Regions from separate parts of the Shewanella piezotolerans WP3 genome, predicted to be linked through region 3. Evidence: predicted binding sites of a transcription regulator. Region 3 holds the regulator's gene; each other region holds the start of a gene.
The links. Region 3 encodes LexA, which represses DNA repair genes until DNA is damaged. Its sites were predicted from a motif close to TACTGTATNNNNATACAGTA; they were not measured.
Positions count from the first base shown of each region.

Region 1 (4,497 bases), 2.6 Mb from region 3:
GATCATACCTTGTAGTAGGCCACGCTCTTGGTCTGAAAACCCAAGTCCGCCCTGGTTTTGTGGTGAGGTCATGTAAAGCGAAGACAAGGCAAAGAAGCCATACCAAGCAAGTCGTTCGAAGATCTCCATCGTATTTGCGACGAAGAATGTAGGGGGTAAAGGAGATCGCACAGCTTGTGACATATTATTATCCGTATATTTTATACATTTATTCGAATATATCATAACTTGTTAATGAAATGGATCTATTAGTGGATTTTTGAATTTTTAGCGAAAAGCTAATAGTGGGTTTGTCATTATGAGATGAGAGTAACTCGTAAATTTATCCCTCTAAATCTAGAGGGAGTTGCCTTTGTTGTTGATTCGGTCATAATAGCGCGAACTTTTTAGTTAATACTAGTGTGATAATGATATGGCAGTGTTAGACATTTTAACCATTCCTGATGTTCGGCTTAAGCGTAAAGCGGAGCCTGTTAAAGACATCGATGCAGTACAGGGTTTTATTGATGACTTAATTGAAACCATGTACGACACCGATGACGGTATTGGGCTTGCGGCCACACAAGTGGGTAGCTTACATGCTATTTTGGTTATCGATTTGTCTGAAGAACGCGATCAGCCTATGGTATTAATTAACCCTGAAATTGTTGAAACTCGTGGAGAGTTTCAAGGTGAGGAGGGTTGTTTGTCTATCCCTGGTTACCGCGCTAAAGTGAATCGTCATGAAGGTGTTAAGGTCACTGCATTAGATCGCACTGGTCAAGCATTTGAAATCGATACTGATGAGTTTCTTGCAATTGTGCTACAACATGAGATGGATCATCTTAAAGGTATAGTGTTTACCGATCACCTATCAATGCTGAAACAACAAATAGCGCTTAAAAAAGTGAAGAAGTATAAATAGTTCATTCACTGTAACCCGCTTTGCTAACGCCCCTCTTTTTAGAGGGGCGTTTTTTTTGGCTTAAAGATCTCAATCGAGTACTTGCGATCTTAATAAAGATAATTATACTGTATGTATGTACAGTATTTGTTGTGTTGGAATCTTCCTGGTTTATATACAGGTGACCCCCTTCAAATAAATACGCTTTTATCATGAAGAAAGGTGTAGATATGGGGCGTTCAAGTGCGAAGGCATACTCGGTATTTCAAGATACGATGGCATCAGAGCGGGTTGATAGTGTGCCACTCATAATCCCAGCTGAAGATAATGCTAGCTCATTGGGTCAATTATTGGCGCGGCAAGATATTTGGCGTGGGCAGCAATGGCAGCAGCAACAATTGGCATATCCAACGGGTTTCTCATTACTTGATGTACATCTCGCAGATAATGGTTGGCCACAAATTGGTGTATGTGAAGTGTTGTGTGACGGTGTCGGTCAAGGCGAACTGAGTATGGTATTACCTATGCTCAGCCAATTGATAGGGCAGGGGCAATCTTCAATAAAAGACGCCGCGCAAGAGCAAGATTCGATGGTTATGTTGGTGGCGCCACCTCACATACCTTCAGCGCAGGCTTTATTGCAGCAAGGGCTTGAACTCGCACGTTTAATCTGGATTGATACAGAAGAAAGGAAAGAGCGTTTGTGGGCTATTGAGCAGGCACTTTCGAATGGTTCTGTACCGCTAGTATTGGCTTGGTTAGATAACTTGTCGACCACTGAAGCAAGACGTTTACAACTGGCAGCTGAGAAGGGGGAGTCGCTATGCATGCTCTATTTGCCAACCCGTTGTGCACAGCTGTCACACCCAGTGAACTTACGCTTAGCGCTGCAACGACAGTTTTTTTCGGCTCGAAATAACGTTAACCACCATGACCATGCAGACTCAAGCGCAGCAGCTTCTATGTTGAAATTGGTGCCTAAGCAAGCCGCATCAAGCCCATTTTTTAGTAGTCACTTAGGTATGACCGAGGTCAACATTATTAAACGCAGAGGAGGCTGGCCTAGCCCTATGTTTAGTTTACCCTTGCTACCGCCACATATTAAGGAAAGCCTACTTGGAGTCGATGCTTACCCGATGCAAAATACCTTACAGGAAGTGAGCAATGATGTTGAGCCGCACAGTTGTGAGCTGTTTACTCAAGCGCACAATAAAGCACCTTTTGAAACGTTACCGATGAGCATTGAGGAAGGGCTTGCCGATTATAGTGTGGTGTTTAGTCGGCCACAGTTACCGATTACTGTTAGTTATCAGCATGCACTTATCAATGTGACGAATGCGAGGATCGCCATGATAACGCTGACTACGACTGTCATGACCACGACAAGAGTTACCAGGCATCGCACTGTTAATCGCATTAAAGAGCAGAAGGGCTTTAATCTTCAACCTGTTTATCAAGACTCGGCACAGGATAAAGAGTCTGCTTTATCCCTTGAACCTATACGCAGGTTAAGCCTACAAGCTACAGGTTCTCTTAGAAGCTCTCTTAAAAGTTCCTTTAGTGAGTTTGTGCAGGGATCCATTAAGCAAGGTGATGAACTAGCCGCTACTTCATTTTCTAATGTTGGAGATTGGCTTCAAGATACACTTGAAGACGCTGCGGTTAGCTCCACTGCTGATTTGTGGGCTGAACCCTATTATAGCCCGCTAGCTGCAGTAGGTAATCTTTCTCACAAGATCCATTAATAAAGGTCGTTGATTGATATGTTATGGCTAGCAGCCCATTACCCACAATGGGCATTGCAATATTTTTATTATCGTAATGAGCTGGAGCAAAGCACAGCAGTATTACTGTATGAGCCGAAGTCACTGCAAGTGCTTGCGCTTGATAGTCTGAGTGAACAAGCTGGCGTAAAATTGGGAATGAGCCTGTCTACTGCACAAAGTTTAATGCCATCGGCGATGTTGGTGGAGTTTGACGCCACTATTAGTCAACAGGCTTCAGACTGGTTGTGTCAATGGAGCTACGAGTTTAGTGCTCGAGTCGTACCGCTACGCTGTTCATTAAGCAATGAGGATCAAAAGAAAACGTCGAAAATTAAGCTTGATGTTGATGAATTTGTGTCGAATACACTGCTACTAGAAGTCAGTTCAATGGCACTTATTTTTAATGGCATCGATAAGCTTATTGAGCAGTATCGCCAACGTGCTAAAGCCTTAGGGTTAGAGGTTTCACTTGCGCTCGCCAAGACCCCTTTAGCCGCGCAGCTACTTGCGTGTCATGCTTCAATGGAAAATCAACAAGCTAAGCTCGCTACTGAAGTTTTTAGTTCAAATGACTATCTTAATACCGATAAAACTTTGCTGTTACTTAATCAACTACCAATTGCTTTATTGCCCTTATCAGATTTTTTAAAACAGAGTTTGCACGATATTGGCATTAAGTCTTTTGCATCACTGTCTGCTTTACCTGATAAAGAGCTTGGACGACGTTTTGGATCAAAGCTGTTGCAGTTATTGGCTAAAATATCAGGTCGTTTACCTCAACCGTTAAGCTATGTTGAGCCAGAAGAAAGCTATCAACAAAAGCTCACCTTATTGCATGAGGTTGAATTAATGCAGGGGATCGTTTTCCCCTTGGGCAGAATGCTAAAAGAGATGGCAAGCTATTTACAGCTGCGTCAGCTTGCTATTCAAAAACTTAAATTGAGTCTTATCTATCGTGACAGCGATCGAAGTCAGCTCGATATTGTTATTCATTATCCTTTTGCAGAGCATCGTAGTGATAGTTTACTGAATTTATGCCGTATGCAGCTTGAACGTGTCACTCTGTATCAACCTGTGGTTGAAATGGTTATTCATGTCGACAAGTTCGTACCCATTGCAGTTAATCATGACTGTTGGTTTGGACAGCAAAAAGCTGCACAGGGGCAGAGGTCAGAAAAAACACAGCGGCTAATGGCCCTGCTGGAAGCAAGGCTTGGTAAAGGAAAAGTAAAAGGGTTACAGGCTAGTTCAGCGCACCTGCCAGAGGATAGTTGGATGGCTACCGAACTGTCGGTCACAGCTAAAGAGCAGTCTATACGGCAGCAAAGGTTGTCTGAAGCTGCATCTGGCTCAGGTGCTCTGTGCGCCGGAGCATGTCGCCCAAGCTGGTTGTTAACCACACCAGAGTTGATCGCAATTGAAAATATTGAGCTTTTAAAAGGACCTGAAAGGCTGCAAACCCTATGGTGGCAAGAGCCGCAAATATCTCGAGACTACTATGTTGCCAGCCATTATCAAGGTGGACTGTGTTGGGTCTTCAAAGAAGGTAATCGCTTCTTCTTACAAGGCTGGTTTGGCTAATGTATGCCGAGTTACATGCTATCTCCAATTATACTTTTTTTAAAGGTGCCTCTCACCCCCATGAGCTGGTTGAACAAGCCGCTGAGCTTGGTTACCAAGCGATTGCCATTACAGATGAGTGTTCATTTGCCGGGATAGTCAAAGCGCACGAGGCTGCTAAAAAATGTCAAATACAGCTGCTGGTGGGCACTGAGTTTCAGTTAGCTGAAGGCATATTCGTATTACTTGCCATGAATCGTAAAGGCTATGGTCAGATCAGCCAGTTGA
Region 1 covers NC_011566.1:2,424,334-2,428,830, forward strand. Annotated here, with positions in the region: gene SWP_RS10380 (MFS transporter) at 1-183, opposite strand, end outside; gene def (peptide deformylase) at 413-904, shown strand; gene imuA (translesion DNA synthesis-associated protein ImuA) at 1,114-2,628, shown strand; gene SWP_RS10395 (Y-family DNA polymerase) at 2,647-4,230, shown strand; gene SWP_RS10400 (error-prone DNA polymerase) at 4,230-4,497, shown strand, end outside.
Region 1: the regulator LexA is predicted to act here: its motif matches at 1,010-1,029, upstream of imuA (translesion DNA synthesis-associated protein ImuA).

Region 2 (4,497 bases), 1.7 Mb from region 3:
AACCGTCCTGAATTAGGTTGTGCAACTAGCTCGTAAAGAGCCTAATGAGAAATTTTTTATGAACAGCATTATAAGCAGTGTAATGACTAACAACCAGCCCTGTAGATGCAAAACTAGCTAGACAGTTAAAAATAAAATGGATCTTTCGCGGTAACCAATAGATATGAACGTAAAAGCAGTCTGTTATCGGCATATCGACAAAAAATTCATCGACGGCTCGAAAAGTTGCACCTTAAAAACAACTACGGCGCGCTATAAGCACGCCGTGGTTGGCATTTATAACCCTAAGGGTTTAGGGCTAATGAATGATGATAGTCGTTTAAAAAACTTCACCAGTTTCCATATCAACATTATCACCAGCCGTATCAGTTGCACCAGCAGCGACTTTTTCGCCTTTGCTAAGCAACATAGAACGAAGTGCTGTTTCAATCTCATCAGAGATTTCTGGGTTCTCGATTAAGTACTTACCAGCATTAGCACGGCCTTGGCCGATTTTGCTACCTTTATATGCATACCATGCACCCGACTTTTCAATCAGTTTATGCACAACACCAAGGTCAACTAACTCACCAGTACTGTTAATACCTTGGCCGTAAAGGATTTGGAATTCAGCTTGCTTAAATGGTGCAGCAATCTTGTTCTTCACCACTTTTACGCGTGTTTCGTTACCAATAACTTCGTCACGATCTTTAATCGCACCAGTACGTCGAATATCTAGACGAACAGACGCATAAAACTTAAGTGCGTTACCACCCGTAGTAGTCTCTGGGTTACCAAACATCACACCAATTTTCATACGAATTTGGTTAATAAAGATAAGCAGTGTATTCGACTGTTTAAGGTTGCCCGCAAGTTTACGCATCGCTTGGCTCATCATACGTGCAGCAAGGCCCATGTGAGAGTCACCAATTTCGCCTTCAATTTCAGCTTTTGGTGTTAGTGCTGCAACCGAGTCAACAATAATCACGTCTACAGCACCTGAGCGAGTTAATGCATCGCAGATCTCTAACGCTTGCTCACCAGTATCTGGCTGTGAACAAAGTAGGTTATCAATATCAACACCTAGCTTTTGAGCGTAAACAGGATCCAAGGCATGTTCTGCATCGATAAAGGCACAAGTCTTGCCTTGCTTCTGCGCTGCTGCGATAACTTCAAGAGTAAGCGTTGTCTTACCTGATGACTCTGGTCCGTAGATCTCAACGATACGTCCCATTGGTAGGCCGCCTGCGCCTAATGCTACATCCAAAGATAGAGAACCTGTCGAGATAGTTTCAACATCCATTGAGCGATCTTCGCCCAACTTCATAATTGAACCTTTACCAAATTGCTTTTCAATTTGACCTAAAACGGCATTTAACGCTTTCTCTTTATTTGGATCAGTCTTCATTCTTATGTCCTTTGGATCTCAGTGCTAATACAGTATCAGCACTGTATTATCATTTAGGTGATGACTCTAATGCCTTCTCTAGAGCCTCAATATGAAACTAGTATACTGTACAATCATACAGTATCAAGTACTGTGCAAGATTTTTTTATAAAACATATAAAATCAATAAGATAACTATTTAGTGTTCCACATAAACATGAATTAACAGTATTTCATTGCAATTATCCACACTAAAATGAGTAAAAAATTGCTAAGATTGGCTCCCATAATTGTTTCATGGCTCACGACGGCCGCAGTAAAAGTACAGGCAAAGCAAATCAATGACTGCAATTGAACCGCAAAACTTAGAAAAACATACCCCAATGATGCGTCAATATTTAACGTTAAAGGCGCAACATCCAGACATGTTGCTATTTTATCGCATGGGGGATTTCTACGAGCTTTTCTACGAAGATGCCAAGCTCGCATCCGAGCTGTTAGGGATATCATTAACAGCGAGAGGCAAAAGCGGCGGTGATCCTATTCCCATGGCTGGCCTTCCCTATCATGCAGTAGAAGGGTATCTCGCTAAGTTAGTTCAACTACGAGTATCGGTTGCGATATGTGAGCAAATTGGTGATCCCGCAACTTCAAAAGGCCCTGTTGAGCGTAAAGTGGTTCGCATAGTGACCCCAGGTACTTTAACCGATGAGGCTTTGCTGCAGGAGCGACAAGACAATTTGTTAGCCGCGCTCTATCAAGGTAAGAGCGGTTACGGCTACGCCACGCTAGATATCGCATCGGGTCGTTTTGTGATCACAGAGCTTGCAAATACCGAAGCGCTAGAAGCTGAACTGCAAAGAACCAACCCTGCAGAATTGCTATATAGCGAAGATTTTTCGCAAATGAGCCTTATTGCCGGCATGAATGGTACTCGTCGTCGTCCTGAATGGGAGTTTGACTTTGATACCTGCCAACGTTTACTACTAAATCAATTCGGTACAAAAGATCTTAATGGTTTCGGTATTGAAGGTGCGAGACTTTCGCTACAAGCTGCTGGCTGTTTGATGCAGTACGTTAAAGATACTCAGCGTACCGCACTGCCACACATTAACTCTATTGTGCGTTTTAACCAAACTGATAGCATAGTGTTAGATGCAGCGACCCGCCGTAATCTAGAACTAACCGTTAACTTACAAGGTGGGCACACTAATACTTTAGCATCCGTTTTAGACAGTACAGTTACTGCTATGGGTAGTCGCATGTTGCAGCGCTGGTTACATCAACCACTGCGAGATCACCAGGTGATTAAGGCAAGGCAATCGTCAATTGCCGAGTTAATTGCAACCGAAAACTACCAGCTTCTAGCTGAAGATTTAAAAGCGCTAGGGGATGTAGAACGAATTACAGCACGTATCGCGCTTCGTAATGCCCGACCTAGAGATTTTGCCCGATTGCGCCAGGCATTAGGGTTACTGCCTCAACTACAACAAACATTAAAAGCCTCCTCAGAGCCTCACCTGCAATATTTGTCGCAGGTTATTGGAGAGTTCCCTGAGGAGTTAGCATTACTCTCTAGGGCAGTAGTTGATAATCCGCCAATGCTTATTCGCGATGGCGGTGTAATACGAGACGGTTACGATGCAGAGTTGGATGAGTGGCGCGTACTAAGCGCTGGTGCTACTGATTACTTGACTCAACTTGAAGCCAGAGAAAAAGAGCAAACAGGTATATCTACCCTCAAAGTTGGTTATAACCGAGTTCACGGCTACTATATTGAAGTCAGCCGCCGCGAGTCTGATTTGGTGCCACTGAGCTATCAGCGTCGCCAAACGCTAAAAAACACTGAACGTTATATTATTGCTGAGCTTAAAGAGCATGAAGAGAAAGTGCTTTCTAGCCAGGGCAAAGCGTTAGCACTTGAAAAACAGTTATGGGAAGAGTTATTCGATCTAATCTTACCTAAGTTGCATGAACTCCAAGAGTTTGCCACTGCGGCAGCTGAGTTAGATGTATTATGCAATTTCGCTGAGTGCGCTGAAACACTTAATTATGCCTGCCCAGAGCTTTCCGATGCATCAGGTATACACGTAGAAGCTGGTCGTCATCCCGTCGTCGAGCAAGTAAGCCAATCCCCCTTTATCGCCAACCCAGTGACGCTAAATTCACAGCGTAAGATGTTGATCGTGACAGGACCTAATATGGGGGGTAAATCCACCTATATGAGACAGATTGCCCTCATTACATTAATGGCACATATAGGATGTTATGTTCCCGCAGAGCATGCGGTTATTGGCCCTGTTGATAGGATATTTACGCGCATTGGTGCATCAGATGATTTAGCATCTGGCCGCTCAACCTTTATGGTGGAGATGACCGAAACGGCAAATATACTCCACAATGCGACGCCAAATAGTCTAGTGCTAATGGATGAAATTGGTCGTGGAACATCTACCTATGATGGTCTTTCTCTCGCGTGGTCTGCAGCCGAGTACTTAGCAAATAATTTAAACGCTATGACCCTATTTGCCACTCATTATTTCGAGTTAACCCAACTGCCTGAGCAGATTAAAAATGTCGAAAATGTGCATTTAGATGCCGTTGAACATGGTGATAGTATCGTGTTTATGCATGCTGTACAGGAAGGTCCAGCGAGCCGTAGTTACGGACTACAAGTTGCTGCACTTGCAGGTGTTCCTAACAGTGTTATCTGTGCAGCGAAACAAAAACTTCACCATTTAGAAAGCCGAGATCACGCATTGGAGCAATCTAAAAATGGAGAGATGGCAGTGCAGCAGACAATCAGCTTCCCAACTCAGCCGACATCACCAGTGATAGAAGCACTTGAAAAGCTAAACCCTGATGAATTAACCCCAAGACAGGCTCTCGATTACCTATACAACTTGAAGAAAATGGCCAGGTAATTTGTAATCAAGAGATACAAAAAAGGCGCCAATGGCGCCTTAAATTTATTATCAGTAACTTTATACCAATCGTAGTCAATAACTGCTCACCCTAGCTTGTTAAACCACTCGATAACGTCGTTAGAAATTTTAATTGTAGAGATAACTACTTATCGAAAATTTCCAGCTTGTTATCAAGCGTTTTTGCTAGGCTATCTCTTAACACTT
Region 2 covers NC_011566.1:1,384,704-1,389,200, reverse strand. Annotated here, with positions in the region: gene recA (recombinase RecA) at 320-1,387, opposite strand; gene mutS (DNA mismatch repair protein MutS) at 1,708-4,290, shown strand.
Region 2: the regulator LexA is predicted to act here: its motif matches at 1,491-1,510, upstream of recA (recombinase RecA).

Region 3 (4,497 bases):
CTGCTCAGCACTTTCCCGCTCGCCAAATAGAGGTTTGCTACCTTCAAGGCAAACAACACGCGGCGCACTCACGCCATTGACCTCTAAGTCATCATAAGGGCTTGGAAGTCCTAGCGTCCCGGTCATTTCACTTAAAGCCGCGATGTCACTCACGGATTCTGTTTTCATGACATATACGAGTGGCTTGCTTGGATCGAGATTGAGATCATCAAAAGGATCATGAGGTACCACAATAGTGTGTACCAACTTTTTCTGGATCCAGCGTAAAGATTTAAACCAAAGAGAGTCTTTTTTCGACATGATTCGCTTGCAGTGTTAGTCGCTTCTAATAACCCCGTAGAATACCAGAATTTTCGACGATTTGTGCAATTGCTTTACAATCCGCACCTGAAGTTACTGTGTATTTATAGAACAATGACTTAGTTGCAGTTAAGTGTATTAGCTCTAGAGTCGAATGATTCCCCCATCCAGTCTGCCGTCGCACAGCCCAACATTTAAAGCAACGGCATATAAATGTAAATTTAACTTATGCTTACATTAATTTGGTTAATACTTGCACTGATTAAATTACTGTATATACTAACAGGTACTGTATAGAAAAACAGGTTCAACCATGAGACCACTTACACCGCGCCAAGCAGAAATTTTAGAGTTGATTAAACGAAACATTTCAGACACAGGTATGCCACCGACTCGTGCTGAAATAGCGAGACGTTTAGGCTTTAAGTCTGCCAATGCCGCTGAAGAGCATTTAAAAGCACTGGCTAAAAAGGGGTGTATTGAGATCATACCGGGAACCTCTAGAGGTATTCGGCTCACTCAAGAGGAACCGGAAGAGGTCGAACTCGGCTTACCTTTAATTGGTCAAGTTGCTGCAGGTGAGCCGATCCTCGCCCAAGAGCATGTTGAACAACACTATAAAGTTGACCCTGCCATGTTCCGCCCTTCTGCTGATTTTCTACTGCGAGTCCGAGGTGACAGTATGAAGGATATTGGCATACTCGAAGGTGATCTATTAGCCGTGCATAAAAGTCAGCAAGCACGTAACGGCCAAGTAGTCGTTGCTCGAGTGGAAGATGACGTAACCGTTAAGCGCTTTGAAAAGAAAGGTAATAAGGTCTTTCTACATGCTGAAAATGAAGAATATTCACCAATAGAAGTAGATCTAGCGAACCAGAGCTTAAGCATTGAAGGGCTAGCAGTTGGCGTGATCCGCAATGGAGATTGGCAATGAACAAATTATTAGGTGTTAGCCCTCGTCACCCTGGTCTTTGGCAAGATATTCCAGCCTCTACCATGACGAAAAAAGCAGTTGTAGATATAGAAACGATGGTATCTCACACTCAAGGGCGCAATGAGCTAACAAAGATTAGCGCTCAGTTGGCTCAATTGAGTCAGCAGGGGCGCTGGATCGTATTGATTAGCCCACCTAATATTGGTTATAAGCAAATGCTAGCATCGGCTGGTGTGCGCATGGATAGAATTTTATTGGTGCATGCTAAAGATGAAATCGAAACTCTTTGGGCAATGGAAAAAGCGCTAACAAGCGGCACATCGAGTGCGGTAATTACTTGGGCAAATAGCCTAGATGCGCGCGATAATAGACGCTTACAGTTAGTGGCCAAAAGTGCACAAGCATTAGGTATAGTGATTGAAAATGCGAACGCTCACTTACCTGATAGCGCAATAAACACACAGGATGATAGGTGTAATCAAGGCTCTTTATTTAGTTCAATGCATTAAGCAGTTATTTCTATTACAGTTCTAAGCTCTCTCCATGAGAGCTTTTTTATTTCACTTATGAGTGAAATTAGTCAAAAAGTGATCTTGATCAATATTTCAACACCAAGTAGGGTAGGAACTGATAACAACGATATTTTTGTTATATCCGAGCGATTTAGTCGTCGGTCTTTATGTACGGACTGTAGATCCTTTTAGAGTATATGAAGACTGAGATCGGCCTGATATATTTCAGCCGTAGGTGCCAAAGTGGTTACACTAACCAGTAGATAGATACTGGAAATTACAAAAGTCATATCGATAGTCGACACATAATATAACGACACGATAGACACGCCACTCGTGCACTTTGAAGTCATCGTTGCTTTTTTGGGAACTGAAGAGTTTACATAGAGCAGAGACTTACTGTGTGACTCTTCTTTGTCTTGTTGACAGAGGAGAAGTCTAGTGAAGCAATTGTTGTATTGTGTGTTGGCGCTAATATTTACGCCTGCACTTTTTGCATCAGAAATGCCACTTAATATGACAGAAGGCGTGACGGCGATCAGTGAACAGGTTTATAGCCTTCACATGATCATCCTTTACATCTGTTGTGCTATTGGCTTAGTTGTTTTTGGCGTGATGATTTATGCCATGATCAACCACCGCAAATCAAAAGGCGCAGTCGCCGCCAACTTTCATGAAAGTACTAAAGTCGAAATATTATGGACTGTAGTGCCTTTTATTATTCTTATCATCATGGCTATTCCGGCAACCAAAACACTCATAGCCATGGAAGATCCAAGCGATGCAGACCTAACTATTAAAATTACGGGTTCGCAGTGGAAGTGGCATTACAGCTACTTTAATCAAGATGTAGAGTTTTACAGCTTAATGTCTACCCCACGAGCGCAGATAGAAGGCACCGAAGCTAAAGGTGAGCACTATTTACTGGAGGTTGATAAGCCCCTGGTATTGCCCATTAATCGCAAAGTCCGCTTTTTAATGACCTCGGAAGACGTTATTCACTCTTGGTGGGTACCGGCTTTTGCAGTTAAGAAGGATGCTAACCCAGGCTTTATCAATGAAGCCTGGACCAAGATAGATAAACCAGGTGTATACCGTGGTCAATGTGCTGAGTTATGCGGTAAGGACCATGGATTTATGCCCATTGTGGTGGAAGCACTATCGGAAGCTGACTTCGATAACTGGCTTATCGCTCAAAAACAAGCTGCTAATAATGCTGAAGCAGCAGCTCAAGCAGCACTTTCTAAAACCTTGACCATGGATGAGCTGATGACTCAAGGGGAGCAGATATACATGGCTCGCTGTGCCGCATGTCATCAACCTAATGGTGCAGGCTTACCCGGCGTGTTCCCATCGCTTATTGGTAGTCCGATGATTAAAGGCCCAGTTGCAGACCATATTGATATCGTGGTTAACGGCAAACCAGGCACTGCGATGCAAGCTTTTGCCAAGCAGCTAACCGCTACAGAGATTGCTGCAGTGGTCACCTTTGAGCGTAATGCTTGGGGCAATAACTCCGGCGACTCGGTTCAAGCCGCAGATGTTAGCTCAGATGATGCTAACCCTGCTGTCTCGGGCGCTTCTACTGCGGTACCAGTGACATTACCCGCAGAACTCCCAGCCGCAGCCGCAGACCCAGCAACATCGACAGTCACGGAGACTGTAAGTGAAACTGTTGAGGATGTTAAGGCTGCGGTGCTAGATGACTTGAGCATGGATGAACTAATGACCATGGGTGAGAAAGTATACATGATCAAGTGTGTCGCCTGTCATCAAGCGGCAGGCACTGGACTGCCTGGCGCTTTCCCCTCCTTAGTTAATAGTCCCATCATTACCGGACCTGTTACCGAGCATTTAGATATTGTGATCAATGGTAAAGCTGGCACAGCAATGCAAGGCTTTAGCTCGCAGCTTACACCGCAGGAATTAGCCGCAGTTATAACTTATGAGCGCAATGCATGGGGTAATGACTCCGGTGATGCGGTGCAGGCTTCTGATGTTGATGGCCACGGAAAGTAAGGGATTAAAATGAGCACTATTACTCAAGATACACCTGCCGCTCAGGACGATCACCATGATGAACATCATGGGGCGCCGAAAGGCATTATGCGCTGGATATTAACCACTAACCACAAAGATATCGGCACGCTTTACCTATGGTTCAGTTTCATTATGTTCCTTACAGGTGGCGCAATGGCTATGGTTATTCGAGCTGAGCTATTTCAGCCCGGTTTACAACTCGTGGAGCCTAATTTTTTCAACCAGATGACCACAGTACACGGCTTAGTTATGGTCTTTGGGGCGGTGATGCCGGCTTTTACCGGCTTAGCTAACTGGCTGATCCCAATGATGATCGGTGCGCCAGATATGGCGCTACCGCGCATGAATAACTGGAGCTTTTGGATCCTACCGTTTGCATTTGCCATTCTGTTAAGTTCACTGTTTATGGAAGGCGGTGGACCTAACTTTGGTTGGACCTTCTATGCCCCACTATCAACGACTTATAGTCCTGACAGCACTGCTCTATTCGTTTTTTCAGTACATATCATGGGTATGAGTTCGATTATGGGCGCAATTAACGTTGTCGTAACCATCGTCAACATGCGTGCTCCAGGCATGACATGGATGAAATTGCCGCTGTTTGTTTGGACTTGGTTGATCACCGCATTCCTGCTAATAGCGGTGATGCCGGTATTAGCTGGAACCGTCACCATGGTACTAACCGATAAGTACTTCGCTACCAGCTTCTTC
Region 3 covers NC_011566.1:5,049,306-5,053,802, forward strand. Annotated here, with positions in the region: gene plsB (glycerol-3-phosphate 1-O-acyltransferase PlsB) at 1-300, opposite strand, end outside; gene lexA (transcriptional repressor LexA) at 614-1,234, shown strand; gene SWP_RS21405 (cell division inhibitor SulA) at 1,231-1,743, shown strand; gene coxB (cytochrome c oxidase subunit II) at 2,188-3,765, shown strand; gene ctaD (cytochrome c oxidase subunit I) at 3,775-4,497, shown strand, end outside.

Region 4 (4,497 bases), 1.7 Mb from region 3:
TCAAAATGGGTTTCAAACTCCAACTCAAGAAAACTCTCTAGTTTAAAGTCGTCGGTTAACTTTTGTCGCCATTGCTGATTAACTTTTGATGCTAAGCGTTTACCCGTCGCTTGCACCTGTTGTTCGTCATAATCATTACCCAACCACACAAAGGTCGAGTCAGTGTCACCATAAATAACTTCAAAGCCCTCCTCCTCTATCCAGCTCCGTGTCTGTTTCATTATTTCATGGCCACGCATTGTGATGGAACTTGCAAGCTTGGCATCATGAAATACACAGCCACGAGAGCCAAGCACCCCGTATAACGAATTCATGATAATTTTAATTGCTTGAGATAATGGAGCATCCTGGTTGGCTTTGGCCTGCTCTCTTTGCTCTGAAAGGTGCTTAATCAACTGCGGTAATATGGGGGTTTTACGACTAAAACTTGCACCTAAATAACCTGCTACTGTTTCAGAGTCATCTTCCTGCACCGACTCTACTAGGCCTTTAGGGTCGATGAGGAATGTGCGTATTATCGATGGATAAAGACTCTTAAAGTCTAACACCAAGATGTGCTTATATAAGCCTGGAACTGAATCCATTACATAACCGCCAGGGCTTTCAATACCATCACTGGCAGGAGTACTCGGCGCAACATAACCACTTCGATGTAAATGCGGTAAGTAGAGGTTCATGAATGCAGCCACAGAAGCTCCAACTCTCCCAAGTTCCAAGCCTGTCAACTTGGCTCTCTCGATAGCAAAATCAAACAACTGCGTTTTCTTAAATATATCCCATACCAATCGGCTCTCAGTTAGGTTGTAATGAGCTAAGGCAGGCTTATCATTGGCAAACAGGTCATTAATCTCATCCATTCTATTGCCAACATTGTCGATAGCTTTCCCTTCATCTAGCAATGTTCGCGAAACAAATTCCAGTGAATAGCGATCAAATTGGTAAAAAGCAGCTTTTAACCAATCAATGCCATCAAGCACAACTCGGCCATAAAGTGAGAGCGTCTCTGGTCGATATTTATCTTCGACTTTCCAAGATAGATTTTGGTTATTGCGTCCAATGGCCAGTGCTATGCCATGATGTTTAGCGCGGCGATATAGCAATGCTAAGTCAAATGTCACTACAGACCAGCCTATAATGATATCTGGATCGTATTCTTTAAACCAAGCGACAAGCTCATGGATCAATGCCACTTCATTGTTAACCCACTGAATATAATTAACCTCAACCTCTTGAGGCTGCCCTACCATTATCACTTTTTCAAATACGGCACCATTTTCCGTTTGGCCATATAAGCCAACAGAATAGAGTTCACCAGAAAAACTACATTCAAAATCAAGCGAGATGGCTTTAAGAGGCTGTACCAGCTCTGCTGGTCGAGCTTTTTTAGCGATAAACCTTGGCTCTATACCTTGTTTAGCATCCACATAATGACCAATAAATTCAGTATCTAAAGCGATAAAACGCTCGATGAGGAATCGATGTTCTGCCTTAATGTCACTTTCATACAGTTCTATGGCTTGGTCTTTAGCAACTCGAATCAAATTTCGTTGTTGCCTTATATCACTGCAGTAAAGTGCGCTAACGTTTTCGCGTTGGAAGTTTCTTAGCGGCAAACGCTTGCAGCGGATATTGCTAAGCTCTCGGTGCTCGCTGAGCAGCCCTTCATCAGTTGTTCGAATAAAGCAAACGTGCTCTTGCTCCGGAATTTCAACTATGACGGGGCCAGATGCGGTGGCGAGCACATATTCTAAACTTAATCCCGTTTTTTGCTGGGTGACGTGACGAGTTAGCACACGACCTTTCAATATCTGTGACGCACTAACAGTAGGATTCATGGCTAAAGACTCAATTAAATTCACGAATAATCACTTATCTCTTCTTAGGCTATGTAATCACTGTTATTATGTACAGCATTATTTACTGGACCAGTGCATTCATGTTATCCGCAGACGTTAAAACCCAGATCCGTACTATATATAAAGGCATCGCCTCGTCTCTGCCCAACTTTCGTTCTCGGCGAGAACAGAACTATATCGTCGCTGAGATCTCAAAAACACTTGCGGGGGAATACGATAAGCAGCGCCGAATAATAGTGGTAGAAGCTGGCACGGGTATTGGTAAGTCACTGGCTTATATTCTAGGAACAATCCCATTGGCATTAGCCAGTAAAAAAAAGGTCTGTATCGCAACTGCTACTGTGGCACTGCAAGAGCAGTTGCTACACAAAGACTTGCCCTTTTTCCTGCAGCACTCAGGGTTAGATTTTACCTTTGGTTTAGTCAAAGGGCGTCAGCGATATGTGTGTTTATCAAAGCTAGAGATGCTTGTTGGTCCAGACAACAGCTCCCAAATGGCAATGTGGCAATCCAAGCCCGATCAAAGCCAAGTCGATATGCTCGAAGGTCTACTTAAAGATTTTAAAGAGTCCCGATGGAATGGAGAACGCGATACACTCACGAAACCACTTCCTGATCATCTATGGCAGCAAATAGCTTGTGATAAACACAGCTGTCACAAACAACTTGCCAGCCATAGAAACTGCCCGTTTCATAAAGCCCGAGAAGATATCGACACTTGGGATGTTCTGATTGCTAACCACAGCTTATTGTTTGCAGATTTAGAACTCGGAGGAGGTGTTATTTTACCCGACCCTGAAGATCTTTACTATGTCATTGATGAAGCACATCACCTGCCTATCGTCGCTCGTGATTTTAGTAGTGCACAAGCCACAATTCGAGGCGCCAGCGATTGGCTGGAAAAGCTAACTAAAACGACATCGAAGCTGCAAAACCAGATTAAAAGCAATTATATTATTGCCCCAGCGCAAGCAATGCTGGACCATATTGGTGATATCAGTGGTTTACTAAATCAGGTCGCCCATTTTTGTGATGCTCAGGCCAAACAGTTCGATAACCCTGAAAATCGCTTTCGATTCGAACATGGTAAGTTGCCCCCAGCCTTGCTTATTCTCGCAGAAAACTTAGCCACAGCATCTAACGTTGCACTAAAACAGTTTAATAAAATGCTCGCCTTGCTCAATGAAGCGATAAAAGATGGTGATATCCCTAAACACCTATCAGAGGCATTACTGTCAGAAACAGGTTTTATGCTGCAGCGGATCGAAAATTTACAAAAGCTGTGGAGGATGATGGCCAAACAAGATAACCCTAAAGGCGCACCAATGGCTCGCTGGATAGAGCAGCTGACAGGGAAGCAATCAGATTATTTATTCAGTGCTTCACCAATTGAAGTCGGTTTTATGCTTGAGAACTTACTCTGGGATAAAGCTGCAGGGGTTGTACTTTGTAGCGCAACACTCAGAGCACTGAACAATTTTAATCATTTCACTCATCAAGTCGGTCTGTCTATTAATGATGGTAGCCGTTACCTTGCGCTCGACTCACCGTTTGACTTTGAACAAAATGCCACGCTGTTTCTACCACAAATGGACACTGAGCCAACTCATGACAACTATACCGATGAGCTGGCAAAACAGATTATTGCACTTGTTGAAGATGAGATGGCAAGCTTAGTGCTGTTTGCATCTTACTGGCAGATGGAAAAAGTGGCAGATCTAGTCGAAAATAAAATTAAAACGAACTTACTCATTCAAGGTACCTTGCCACGACAAGAGATCTTAAAGCGGCACAAAGCCCTTTGTGATGATACGAAACCAAGTATTATCTTTGGTACTGGCAGCTTCTCAGAGGGACTCGATCTACCCGGGGATTACTTAACAAACCTCATCATCACTAAACTGCCCTTTGCTGTGCCGACCTCCCCTGTAGAGCAAGCTCACTCAGAATATATTAAAATAAAAGGTGGAAACCCCTTTTTGCAACTCACAATCCCAGATGCTTCGCGCAAACTGGTACAAAGTTGTGGTAGATTACTCCGAAAAGAACAGGATTATGGCCGAATTTCTATTTTAGATAGACGCTTAGTGACCAAGCGTTATGGAAAATCTCTATTAGATGCCTTACCACCTTTTCGACGTGTTATTGAATAGGACAACGATTGGACTTAATACTAGACCCGAGTAGCTGGGCTTTACTGGCATTGATAGGGTTAATTGCAGGATTTATCGACGCGGTTGCTGGCGGCGGAGGACTGCTATCAATACCGGCTTTGCTTACCATGGGCGTACCTCCTCACATGGCGCTGGCTACCAATAAGCTGGCAGCGTGCTTTGGCTCATCAATGGCTGCATACACTTATTATAAGCAAAGGCTATTCTCTCCTAGCTTGTGGTATCACACATTTATAGCCACTTTTATCGGCGCAGTTATCGGTACATTTATTGTTTCGATAATCGATAACCGATGGCTAGAAAAGTGGTTACCGCTAATAATTATTGCTATTGCTATCTATACTCTTTTTCAGCCAAATGCCATGGGTTGCAAAAACTGTGACATTCCAGTGAAACCCAAAAGTAGGTTTAAGCAGTGGCTACAAGGTCTGCCACTTGGTTTCTACGACGGGTTTGCCGGGCCGGGG
Region 4 covers NC_011566.1:3,370,657-3,375,153, forward strand. Annotated here, with positions in the region: gene SWP_RS14375 (DNA polymerase II) at 1-1,835, opposite strand, end outside; gene dinG (ATP-dependent DNA helicase DinG) at 1,937-4,009, shown strand; gene SWP_RS14385 (sulfite exporter TauE/SafE family protein) at 4,018-4,497, shown strand, end outside.
Region 4: the regulator LexA is predicted to act here: its motif matches at 1,894-1,913, upstream of dinG (ATP-dependent DNA helicase DinG).